DNA from 2 places in the Pseudoduganella dura genome. Region 1 is predicted to be linked to the other one. Evidence: predicted binding sites of a transcription regulator. Region 1 holds the regulator's gene; the other holds the start of a gene.
What was found. Region 1 encodes sigma-54, which starts transcription at its own class of promoters, with help from an activator protein. Its sites were predicted from a motif close to TGGCANGNAANCTGCTTT; they were not measured.
Positions count from the first base shown of each region.

Region 1 (5,050 bases):
CAGGTGCTGGTGGTGATCCGCAACGGGCACCGGGCCGGCGGCCGGCGACGGGTCCGCGCCGAAGGCCGGCGCGGCCAGCGCGGCGGCGGAGAATGTCAGGAAAGCGCGGCGGTGCATGGCGGCCTCACAGGTGGCGCAACGGGTGGGCCCACGTGGGCCAGGCAGGTTCGAAGAAGCGCGCCACCATGTCGTCGGTCACACCGTCCAGCGACGGCGGATTCCAGCGCGGCGCATTGTCCTTGTCGATCGCCAGCGCGCGCACGCCTTCGATCACTTCGCCGTGCTCGAACGTGCGGCGCACCAGGTTGCGCTCCATGCGCAGGCAATCGGCAATGCCCATCGTGGCACCGCGCCGCATCATCTCGAAGGTCACGCGCATCATCAGCGGCGAGCGGCGCTCCATCGCGGCCAGCGCGGTGCGCGCCACCGGATGATCGTCACTGCGCAGCGAAGCGACGATCTCGTCCACCGAGCGGTGCGCGAAATGGTCGTCGATCAGCGCGCGGTGCGCCTGCAGCGCGGACGGGCCCGCTTCATGGCGCAGCGAGCGGCCGAACAGCGCCACCGCTTCGCGCAGGCCCGCACCCGCCGTGGAGCCGACCAGGTCGGCCAGCTGCGGCAATTCGGAGGCCGGCACGTAGTGGTCGGCCAGGCCGCAATACAGGGCATCGGGCGCGTCGATCGCCAGCGCCGTCAGTGCCAGGTACACGCCCAGCTTGCCGGGCGCGCGGGACAGGAAGTAGCTGCCGCCCACATCGGGAAACAGGCCGATATTCACCTCCGGCATGGCCAGCCGCGTGCGGTCCGTCACCACCCGCACGCCGCATTGCGGGCCGCCCTGGGCGATGCCCATGCCGCCGCCCATCACCACGCCGTCCATCACGGCCACGTAGGGTTTCGGAAAGCAGTGCACGAGGTAGTTCAGCGCATATTCCTCGGTGAAGAAATCCTCGATCTGCGCGCTGCCGCCCTGCGGCGTGGCGCGACCGGCCGCGTGGAAGAAGCGGATGTCGCCGCCCGCGCACAGCGCCTTCTCGGTGGTGCTGCGGATGACCACGGCGGAAATGTCGTCATTGTCGCGCCAGTCCAGCAGGGTGCCGGTAATCGCCCGAATCATGTCGAGCGACAGCGCGTTCATGGCCTTGGGCCGGTCGAGGGTAATGAAGCCGGTGTCGTTACCCACCTTGGCATGGACGTGGTCGGTCATGGTGTCTCGTATCGTTGTCGTTATGGCCCCATTCTAGCCATGGATGCGAACCATGTGGCGGAAAGCTTTGCCCCGAATGTAAATGGGACACATGATGCGGATATAACAAAGGGCGCATTGCAAGCGCCCTTCTGTTGCACGGTACCTGCGGCGGTCGTTATGCAGCCGGCGCGGGAATCTCGCTCTCGCCTGCGCTCTCGTTCTCGCTCAGGTGCTTGATCGTTTCATGATTGTGGTTCTGCACTTTATCCTTGTGCTTCATGACCTGGCGGTCCAGCTTGTCGATCAGCGTGTCGATCGCCGCATACAGGTCGTGCGCGACACTTTCCACGAACACGGTCTTGCCCGACATGCGCAGGTTGATTTCCGCCTTCTGCCTTTTTTCCTTCTCGGTGAGATTATCTACACTCAGGATCACACTTACATCGATCAATTGATCGAAATGACGTCTAACGCGTTCCAGCTTGCTCTGCACATACTCGCGAATGGCAGGGGTTACGTCGATATGGTGTCCACTGATGGTCAGATTCATACACACACTCCTAAAGAAAATATTGCAGGTTCATGCGGTCTCCATTGACAAGACATGGAGGCGTAGAGGAACCCGAGCACAACCAGGATTTCTACAAGGACTTGCGGAGGCTGACTGGGGGAATTTTCAATGCTTCGCGATATTTGGCAACAGTGCGTCGCGCAATCACCATGCCTTGTTCACCCAGCATGTCCGCAATCTTACTGTCGGATAAAGGGTTCTTCGGGTCTTCGGCTCCTGTGAATTGCACGATCAGCGCCCGTATCGCAGTCGAGGAAGCTTCCCCACCAGCTTCGGTTGCGACATGGCTGCCAAAAAAATACTTCAACTCAAACATGCCGTGCGGGGTCAGCATATATTTTTGAGTTGTTACCCGAGAGATAGTGCTCTCGTGCAGGCCCAGTGTATCAGCAATTTCACGCAACACAAGGGGCCTCATTGCCACCGCGCCATGCGAGAAAAAGTTCTTCTGCCGCTCGACAATGGCCTGGGCCACCCGGAGGATCGTGTCGAAGCGCTGGCGCATGTTCTTGATCAGCCACTTGGCTTCCTGCAGCTGGGCATTCATCTGCGTTTCGCCCTTGCCCTGCTTGAGCAGGCTGGCATACAGCGCGTTGACGCGCAGGCGGGGCATCACGTCGTTGTTCAGCGTGACGATCCAGCCGTTGCGTCCCCGTTTCACGACGACATCCGGTACCACGTAGTCTGACACGTCGGCCGCGAACGCGGCGCCCGGATGCGGGTTGCACTGGCGGATCACGGCCTGCGCTTCGCGCAGGTCTTCGTCGTCGCAGTCGAGCGCCTTCTTCAGCTTGTTGAAATCGCGCTGCGCGAACCACTGCAGGTGTTTCTCGACGATGCACAGCGCCATCCGCCGCGTGACCAGCGGCACGCCCGACATGCGCCGGATCTGCAGCGCCAGGCATTCGGAGGCGTTGCGCGCGCCGATCCCGGCCGGGTCGAAGCTCTGCAGCAGCTTCAGCGCGGTGCGCAGCTCGTCGGCCTCGATTTCCAGTTCCTCGGGCAGGCGGGCATGGATCTCTTCCAGCCCTTCCTCGAGGTAGCCGTTGTCGTCGAGCGCATCGATGATCAGCTCGACCAGCCCACGGTCGCGCGGCTCCAGCACGGTCACGCGCATCTGTTCCATCAGGTGCTCGCGCAGGCTGCGGTGGCTCGCTTCGAGCTGGGGGCGGGAATCGTCGTCGTCCGGGCCCTTGCCGCTGCCGGCATTGCTCCAGTCGGTATCGCCGGCGCCGGCATCGAGGCCTTCGCCGTCGCCGCCTTCGAACGGCTCGGGTTCGGCCGCCGCCGGCGCATCCTGTGCCGGCGGCCCTTCCGGCGGCGCTTCGCCGTTGGGCTGCGCATTGTTGATGGCGCCATCGCCGAGCAGGCGCACCGAGCGGTCGAGCGGATCGTCGAGCCTCTCGAGCAGCGGGTTATCGGTCAGCAGCTGCTCCAGTTCCTGGTGCAGCTCCAGCGTGGACAGTTGCAGCAGGCGGATCGACTGCTGCAGCTGCGGTGTCAGCGCGAGGTGCTGGGAGGTGCGGAGTTGCAGAGACTGTTTCATGGCTGATCACATACGGAAATGTTCACCCAGATACACGCGGCGTACCGACTCGTCCGCAATGATGTCGTCGGGTCGGCCGGAGGCCAGTACGCTGCCCTGATTGATGATATACGCCCGGTCGCAGATGCCCAGCGTTTCGCGCACGTTATGATCCGTGATCAACACACCGATGCCGCGCCCTTTCAGGAAACGCACGATGCGCTGGATTTCGATCACGGCGATCGGATCGACGCCGGCGAACGGCTCGTCGAGCAGCACGAAGCGGGGGTTGGTGGCCAGCGCGCGCGCGATTTCCACGCGGCGGCGTTCGCCGCCGGACAGCGACAGCGCCGTGTTCTCGCGCAGCTTCTCGATCTGCAGGTCGGCCAGCAGCGCGTTCAGGCGCTCGTCGATCTCCGCCTTGCCGAGCCCCTTGCCGTCGACCTTCTGGATCTCCAGCACGGCGCGGATGTTTTCCTCCACCGTCAGCTTGCGGAACACCGACGCCTCCTGCGGCAGGTACGACAGGCCGAGGGTGGCGCGCTTGTGGATCGGCAGGCTGGAAATATCGGTACCGTCGAGGTCGATCGTGCCGGCATCCGACGCGACCAGCCCCACGATCATATAGAACGACGTGGTCTTGCCGGCGCCGTTCGGGCCCAGCAGCCCCACCACCTCGCCGCATGCCACCTGCAGCGACACGTCATGCACCACCTGGCGCTTGCCGTAGCTCTTTTGCAGCCCGCGCACGAGCAGCGTGCTTTCGCAGCCTTCCACCGCCTGCGCCATCATTGCCCCGCTGCCGGCGCGGCCGGCGGTTGGGTGGAGGATGGGGCAACTGCGGGTGCACCAGCGGGCGCACCGGCGGGCGCGTTGGCGGGCGTGCCCGCGGGTGGTTCCGTGCGTTTCGGCTGGATCACCATCGTGCCGCGGCCGGCGCCCGGCTTGTCGGCCCCGGTGCTCGTGTTGCGCACGCTGAAGAACTCGCGGCGGCTGTCGTACGAGATGAACTCGCCTTCGACCTCGTCGCTCGGCTTCTTGCCTTCGAGCCGGCGGATCTTCGCCTTCGAATACATCTTCACCAGTTCGGCCTTTTCATCGTACTCGATGCGGTCGGCCTCGCCTTCCATCCACTGGTCGCCTTCGCCGTCGCGCTTCTGGCGGAATGCCACCTTCTTGCCACCGCCGGTCAGCGTGGCCAGCTGGTAGCCGTCCGGCGTGTAGGTGACCACCGCCTTGTCGGCCTTCATCCGCAGCGTGCCGCGGGTCAGCGTCACGTCGCCGGTGAAGGTGTACACCTGTTTCACATCGTCCGCATCGAGGCGGCCGTAGTTGATTTCGGTGGGCTTGTACGAATCGGCCTTCTCGGCGGATGCAATGCCCGCCGCTCCCAGGAGCAGCACCGGCAATAGCGCCGACAGCATGAGTTTCTTCATTTCGATTCCTATCTGCGAATTCTGTTTGACCTATTGCCTCGGACGGGGCGGATACACGATGGTGCCCTGCCCCAGCGTCAGCTGGCGCGTCGCATTGTTGGCTTTCATGCCGATGCCGGTGGCGGTGGCACCGCCGCTTTCCATCCGCACCGGCAAGTCGGTTTCCATGCGGTCTTCGTCCGGGTAAATCGTCAGCTTCTCGGTGGCCAGGTGCATGTCGCGCGCGGCGGGCGATGCGGCCCGGTCGATCTTCACGTTCTTCGTCAACGTCACCCGCGTGTTGTCCTGGTCAACGCGGGCCTGCTCGGCGTGGATATCCATCGGCGGCT
Region 1 is NZ_WNWM01000002.1:2,528,309-2,533,358, forward strand. It holds gene GJV26_RS11095 (amidohydrolase family protein) at 1-117, opposite strand, end outside; gene GJV26_RS11100 (enoyl-CoA hydratase/isomerase family protein) at 125-1,207, opposite strand; gene hpf (ribosome hibernation-promoting factor, HPF/YfiA family) at 1,365-1,739, opposite strand; gene GJV26_RS11110 (RNA polymerase factor sigma-54) at 1,831-3,306, opposite strand; gene lptB (LPS export ABC transporter ATP-binding protein) at 3,313-4,077, opposite strand; gene lptA (lipopolysaccharide transport periplasmic protein LptA) at 4,074-4,721, opposite strand; gene lptC (LPS export ABC transporter periplasmic protein LptC) at 4,752-5,050, opposite strand, start outside.

Region 2 (5,050 bases), 670 kb from region 1:
CTCGCGCAGCGGTCCGATCACCTCGGTCGGCCGCTGCCCGGCGGCGAACACTTCGCGGCACGGCAGCGACAGGGTCGGATTCTCGGGGTCGCTGCCGGTCAGCGACAGCAGCGTCGCTTCGGACATCGCATACACCACCCGCCCCACGCCGCTCCAGTAGGTGCCGCCCGCGCACATGGCGCAGGGTTCGGCGTTGGTGTACATCGTGGCGCCCGCCAGCTTGTCGGGCGAGTGCTGCGACGAGGCGATGCGCAGCGCGTTCATCTCGGCATGCGCGGTGCGGTCGCTGCTCGATGCGTTCATCGCCTGCGCGATGACGTTGCCGTCCGCATCGGCGATGATCGCGGCGAACGGGTGATGGCCCTCGTCGCGCGAGCGCTGGGCCAGCGCGAGCACGCTTGTGAGGAACTGGTGATCGCGCGCTGTGGGTTCGGACATGGTGTGGTTCTCGAATAAGGTAAAAAAAGCGGGGCGGTTGCCCGCCCCGCATCGGGTAGTCATTGCGCAGGATCGCTGCGCCGATTACGTGCCGGTTATGTCGCCGGTTACTTCGGAATCGTGCCTTCCACGCCCTGCACGTAGAAGTTCATCGACATCAGTTCCTTCACCGGCATCGCCACGCCGGCGGCCGTCTTGACGGCGCCCGACTGGTCCTTGATCGGGCCCGTGAACGGCACCGACGTGCCGGCGGCGAAGGCCGCCTTCTTGGCTTCGAAGAGCTTGGCCGCATCGGCCGGCACCGCCGCGTTCAGGGGCGACATCTTGACCATGCCTTCCTTCAGGCCGCCGGTGACGTGGCCGGTTTTCCACGTGCCCGCCATCACGGCCTTGGCCACCTCGGTGTAGTAGCCGCCCCACTGGTTGGTGCTGGCCGTCAGGTGCGCCTTCGGTGCGAAGCGCTGCATGTCCGAATCCCAGCCGAACGCGTACTTGCCTTTTTCCTGGGCCGCCTGCAGCGTGGCCGGGGAATCGGTGTTCTGCGTCAGCACGTCCGCGCCCTGGGCGATCAGGGTTTCCGCCGCCTGGCGTTCCTTGGCCGGGTCATACCAGCTGTTCACCCAGATGATCTTGGTCTTGATCTTGGGGTTCACGCTCTGCGCGCCCAGCGTGAACGCATTGATGTTGCGGATCACTTCCGGCACCGGGAACGAACCGACGAAGCCGAGGGTATTCGACTTGGTCATCTTGCCGGCGACGATGCCCTGCAGGTACGCGCCTTCGTACAGGCGTGCCTCGTAGGCGCCCATGTTCTTGGTGGTCTTGAAGCCGGTGGCGTGCTGGAACACCACGTTCGGGAAAGCCTTCGCCACCTTTTCCGTCGCGTTCATGTAGCCGAACGAGGTGGTGAAGATCAGCTTGTTGCCATCCGCCGCAAGCTTGCGGATCACGCGTTCCGAGTCGGCGCCTTCCGGCACGTTCTCCACGTAGGTGGACTTCACCTTGCCGCCCAGCGCCTTCTCCATTTCGAGCCGGCCCTGTTCATGCGCGTAGGTCCAGCCGGCATCGCCAACGGGGCCGATATAGACGAAACCGACCTTCAGAGGTTCCTGCGCCTGCGCCGGTGCGATGGCGGCCGCCGACAGCACGGCGGTCAGGGTGGCAAAGGCGAGCAGCTTGCGACGATTCATGATGTTCCTCTTTCAGGTTGGTCAGAAGTGGTATTCGGCACGCACCATCGGGGTCCGTGCGGTGGCGCCTGGAACGGTCTTCGCAGGATTGCCGAACTTGTTCTTCCAGTACTGGTAAGCCACGCCGAGCTTGAAGGTGTTCTTGTTGGCGCCGACCAGCGGGCTCACGTCGTACATCAGCTTCATGTCGACGTTGATTTCCACCGCCGTGGGGCCGCCGAATTCGTTCTTGCCCTTGGTGCCGATGTAGTTCGCATAGCCTTCGAACGCCAGCGGGATATTCGGGAACGGAATACCCCACGATGCGAACAGCGCGGCGTGCGTGTCGTAGCGGTAGCGGTCGGTGGCGGTCTGCGTGAAGGTGCTGTAGGGCGCATTCGATTCATGCAACGCCACCAGGCTCAGGTTCAGGAAGCCGGGCACGTCGAACATCACCGTGGGGCCCAGGACCAGCATGCGCTTCTTCGAGTTGTAGCCGGCATCGGTCTTGCTGTTGATGTCGAAGCCCGCCGTCACGCCCAGGCCGCGGATCGGACCGTACTTGAACTCCCTGCCCATCACCTTGCCCAGGTCCAGCGTGTGGCGGTACAGCGCATAGGCCTCGTGGGCACCGGAGCGGGCGCCGGCCGCGGAAGGGTCGTTCTCGTCCGACATCAGGTAATCGACGCTGAAGAAATTGGTGCCGTACTTGTAGCCGCTGGAATGGCTGAAGTTCACCACGTGCTTGACGATGTCGTTACCGTTGTACGGTTCCGAGAACTTCGAGCCGTAGCGGTAGCTCAGCGACGTGTCGCTCCAGTCCGCGGCCTGGGCGGCGCAGGCGCAGGTGGCGGCGAGGGCGAAAGCAGCAGCAAAACGAATGGTCTTCATGCGAGGGTCCTTGTAAGTGTTGTATAACGGATTGCATCCAATGTGCCGGTCGATTGCATGCAACGTCGACAGTACCTGTTAGCAAGTACCGGGCCAGCCCGCTGTCTCCTATGACGGGTTGGCTGCCGCGTTGTCACGCCGCACCAAGACGGTTCGTGCAGCGGTGCCGATGTGCAGTGCCGGTGCATTATGCACACAATCACGGTGCGCTTTGTATACAATTTTCAGCATCCCGACAATGCCTCGGCGAGACTGAGCTTGCGCTCCGGAGCGCCCAGATTCAGCCGCGCCTCGATCTCTTCGAGGTGATGTTCGATCAGCGCGGTGGCTCCCGCGCTGTCGCGTTTTTCGATCAATGCCAGCAGGTCGTCGTGTTCGTGGTTGCCGCACATCGGCACGCCCGGGTTTTCATAGACGGCGATGATCAGCGACGAGCGCGACACCAGTTCCACCATGAAGCGCTGCAGCACCGCGTTGCCGGCCAGCTCCGCCAGCAGCAGGTGGAATTCGCCGCCCAGGCGGATCCACGCTGCGCGGTCGCCGCTGTGGCGCGCCTGTTCTTCCGCTTCCAGCGCGGTGCGGATGCGCTGCAGCGAGGCGGGCGTGACATGGCGGATCACGAGCGGTACGATCTCGCGCTCGATGGCACGGCGAGCCGCGAAGACATCGCGCGCTTCAGCGGGCGAGGGCGATGCCACCACGGCGCCGCGGTTGGGGCGCAGCACCACGATGTGATCGTGCGCGAGCCGCTGCAGCGCCTTGCGCACGGTGGTGCGGCTCACGTCATACAGTTCGCAGAATTCCGCTTCGCCCAGCCGCGTGCCCGGCGGCAGCCGGTGGCTCATCACGGCATTGACCACGGCACTGTAGATGCGCAGGTCCACGGCGGCGCCGCGCCTGGGCGCCATGTCCTGTTTTTTGATGTCCTGGGTTTTGACGTCCTGCTTTCCGACGTCCTGCTTTTCAGCTTCAGCCTTTTTGATGTCCTGCTTCGTCATGTCCGGTGCCGGATCGGCGGCGGGTGTGCGGCGGCCTCGTGGGCGTTCCGCTGGGGTTTGCTTGGTCATTCACAGTCTCCGCTTCGGTTCGGGATCGGGCGGGATCGGTCCGCACGCGATAGTGTTGTAAAGCAGGAATCGTGCTCGGTACTGAAGAGTGAAAGCACGTGCGGAATGCACGCAATTGGTGAGATAGTGGACATGTTGTGGTGCAGTTTGTATACAAATTGATGCGTCCTTTGTTGCGTTCGCCCGACAAAACGGTGGCATGCAACTTGCACAGGCTTTCCCGTTACCCAAGATGGAGCCGCAGATGAGCGAACCACAGGCAGCGCCGCCCGCGCGGCAAAAAACGGAGCCAAGGCTGCAACTGCTCGGCATCTCGAAGATTTATCCGTCCGTCGTCGCCAACGACAGCGTGGACCTCACCGTGATGCCCGGCGAAATCCACGCGGTGCTGGGCGAGAACGGCGCCGGCAAGAGCACGCTGATGAAGATGATCTACGGCGTGACGCACCCCGACGCGGGAGAGATCGTGTGGGAAGGGCGGCAGGTGACGATTCCATCGCCGGCCGCCGCGCGCCGCCTCGGCATCGGCATGGTGTTCCAGCACTTCGCGCTGTTCGAAACGCTCACGGTGGCCGAGAACATCGCGCTGGCGCTGGACGAGAAGATCACGCCGGCGAAGCTGTCGCCGCGTATCCGCGAGGTATCGGCGCGCTACGGGCTGCCGCTCGACCCCGACCGCCGCGTGCACAGCATGTCCGTCGGCGAGCGCCAGCGCGTGGAAATCGTGCGCTGCCTGCTGCAGTCGCCGCGCCTCCTGATCATGGACGAACCGACTTCCGTGCTGACGCCGGACGCGGTGCAGAAGCTGTTCGTCTCGCTGCGCCAGCTGGCCGCCGAAGGCGTCAGCATCCTGTATATCAGCCACAAGCTCGACGAGATCCAGTCGCTGTGCGACAAGGCCACGGTGCTGCGCGCCGGCCGCGTGTCCGGCACCGCCACGCCGAAGACGCAAACGGCGCACGAACTGGCCGAACTGATGATCGGCGGCGACCTGCCCACCTGCACGCTGGTGCCGCGCGCGCCGGGCGAAGTGCGGCTGGCGCTGGACAACCTGTCCCTCGCCAGCCCCGACCCGTTCGGTACCAACCTGCGGGACATCACGCTGGACGTGCATGCCGGCGAGATCGTCGGCCTGGCCGGCGTGTCCGGCAACGGCCAGCAGGAATTGATGAAGGCGATTTCCGGCGAGGTGCCGCTGCGCCATGCAAGCGGCATCCGCCTGTTCGGCATCGATGCGGGCCGGCTGAACGCGGCCGCGCGCCGCCGGCTCGGACTGGGCTTCGTGCCGGAAGAGCGGCTCGGGCGCGGCGCGGTGCCCGGCATGTCGCTGGCGGACAACGCGCTGCTCACGGGCTACCTGGCCGATGGTGCCGGCATGCTGACCGGTGGCCTGGCAGGCGGACTGCTGGGAGGCCTGATCCGGCGCGGTGCGATCCGCGCCTTCGCCGACAGTGTGATCGACCGCTTCAAGGTGAAGTGCGGCGG
Region 2 is NZ_WNWM01000002.1:3,199,136-3,204,185, forward strand. It holds gene GJV26_RS14015 (nucleoside deaminase) at 1-438, opposite strand, end outside; gene GJV26_RS14020 (BMP family ABC transporter substrate-binding protein) at 546-1,628, opposite strand; gene GJV26_RS14025 (outer envelope protein) at 1,650-2,498, opposite strand; gene GJV26_RS14030 (GntR family transcriptional regulator) at 2,723-3,565, opposite strand; gene GJV26_RS14035 (ABC transporter ATP-binding protein) at 3,810-5,050, shown strand, end outside.
Region 2: a site for sigma-54 is predicted at 2,577-2,594, ahead of GJV26_RS14025 (outer envelope protein). Genes of this name have one in related genera too.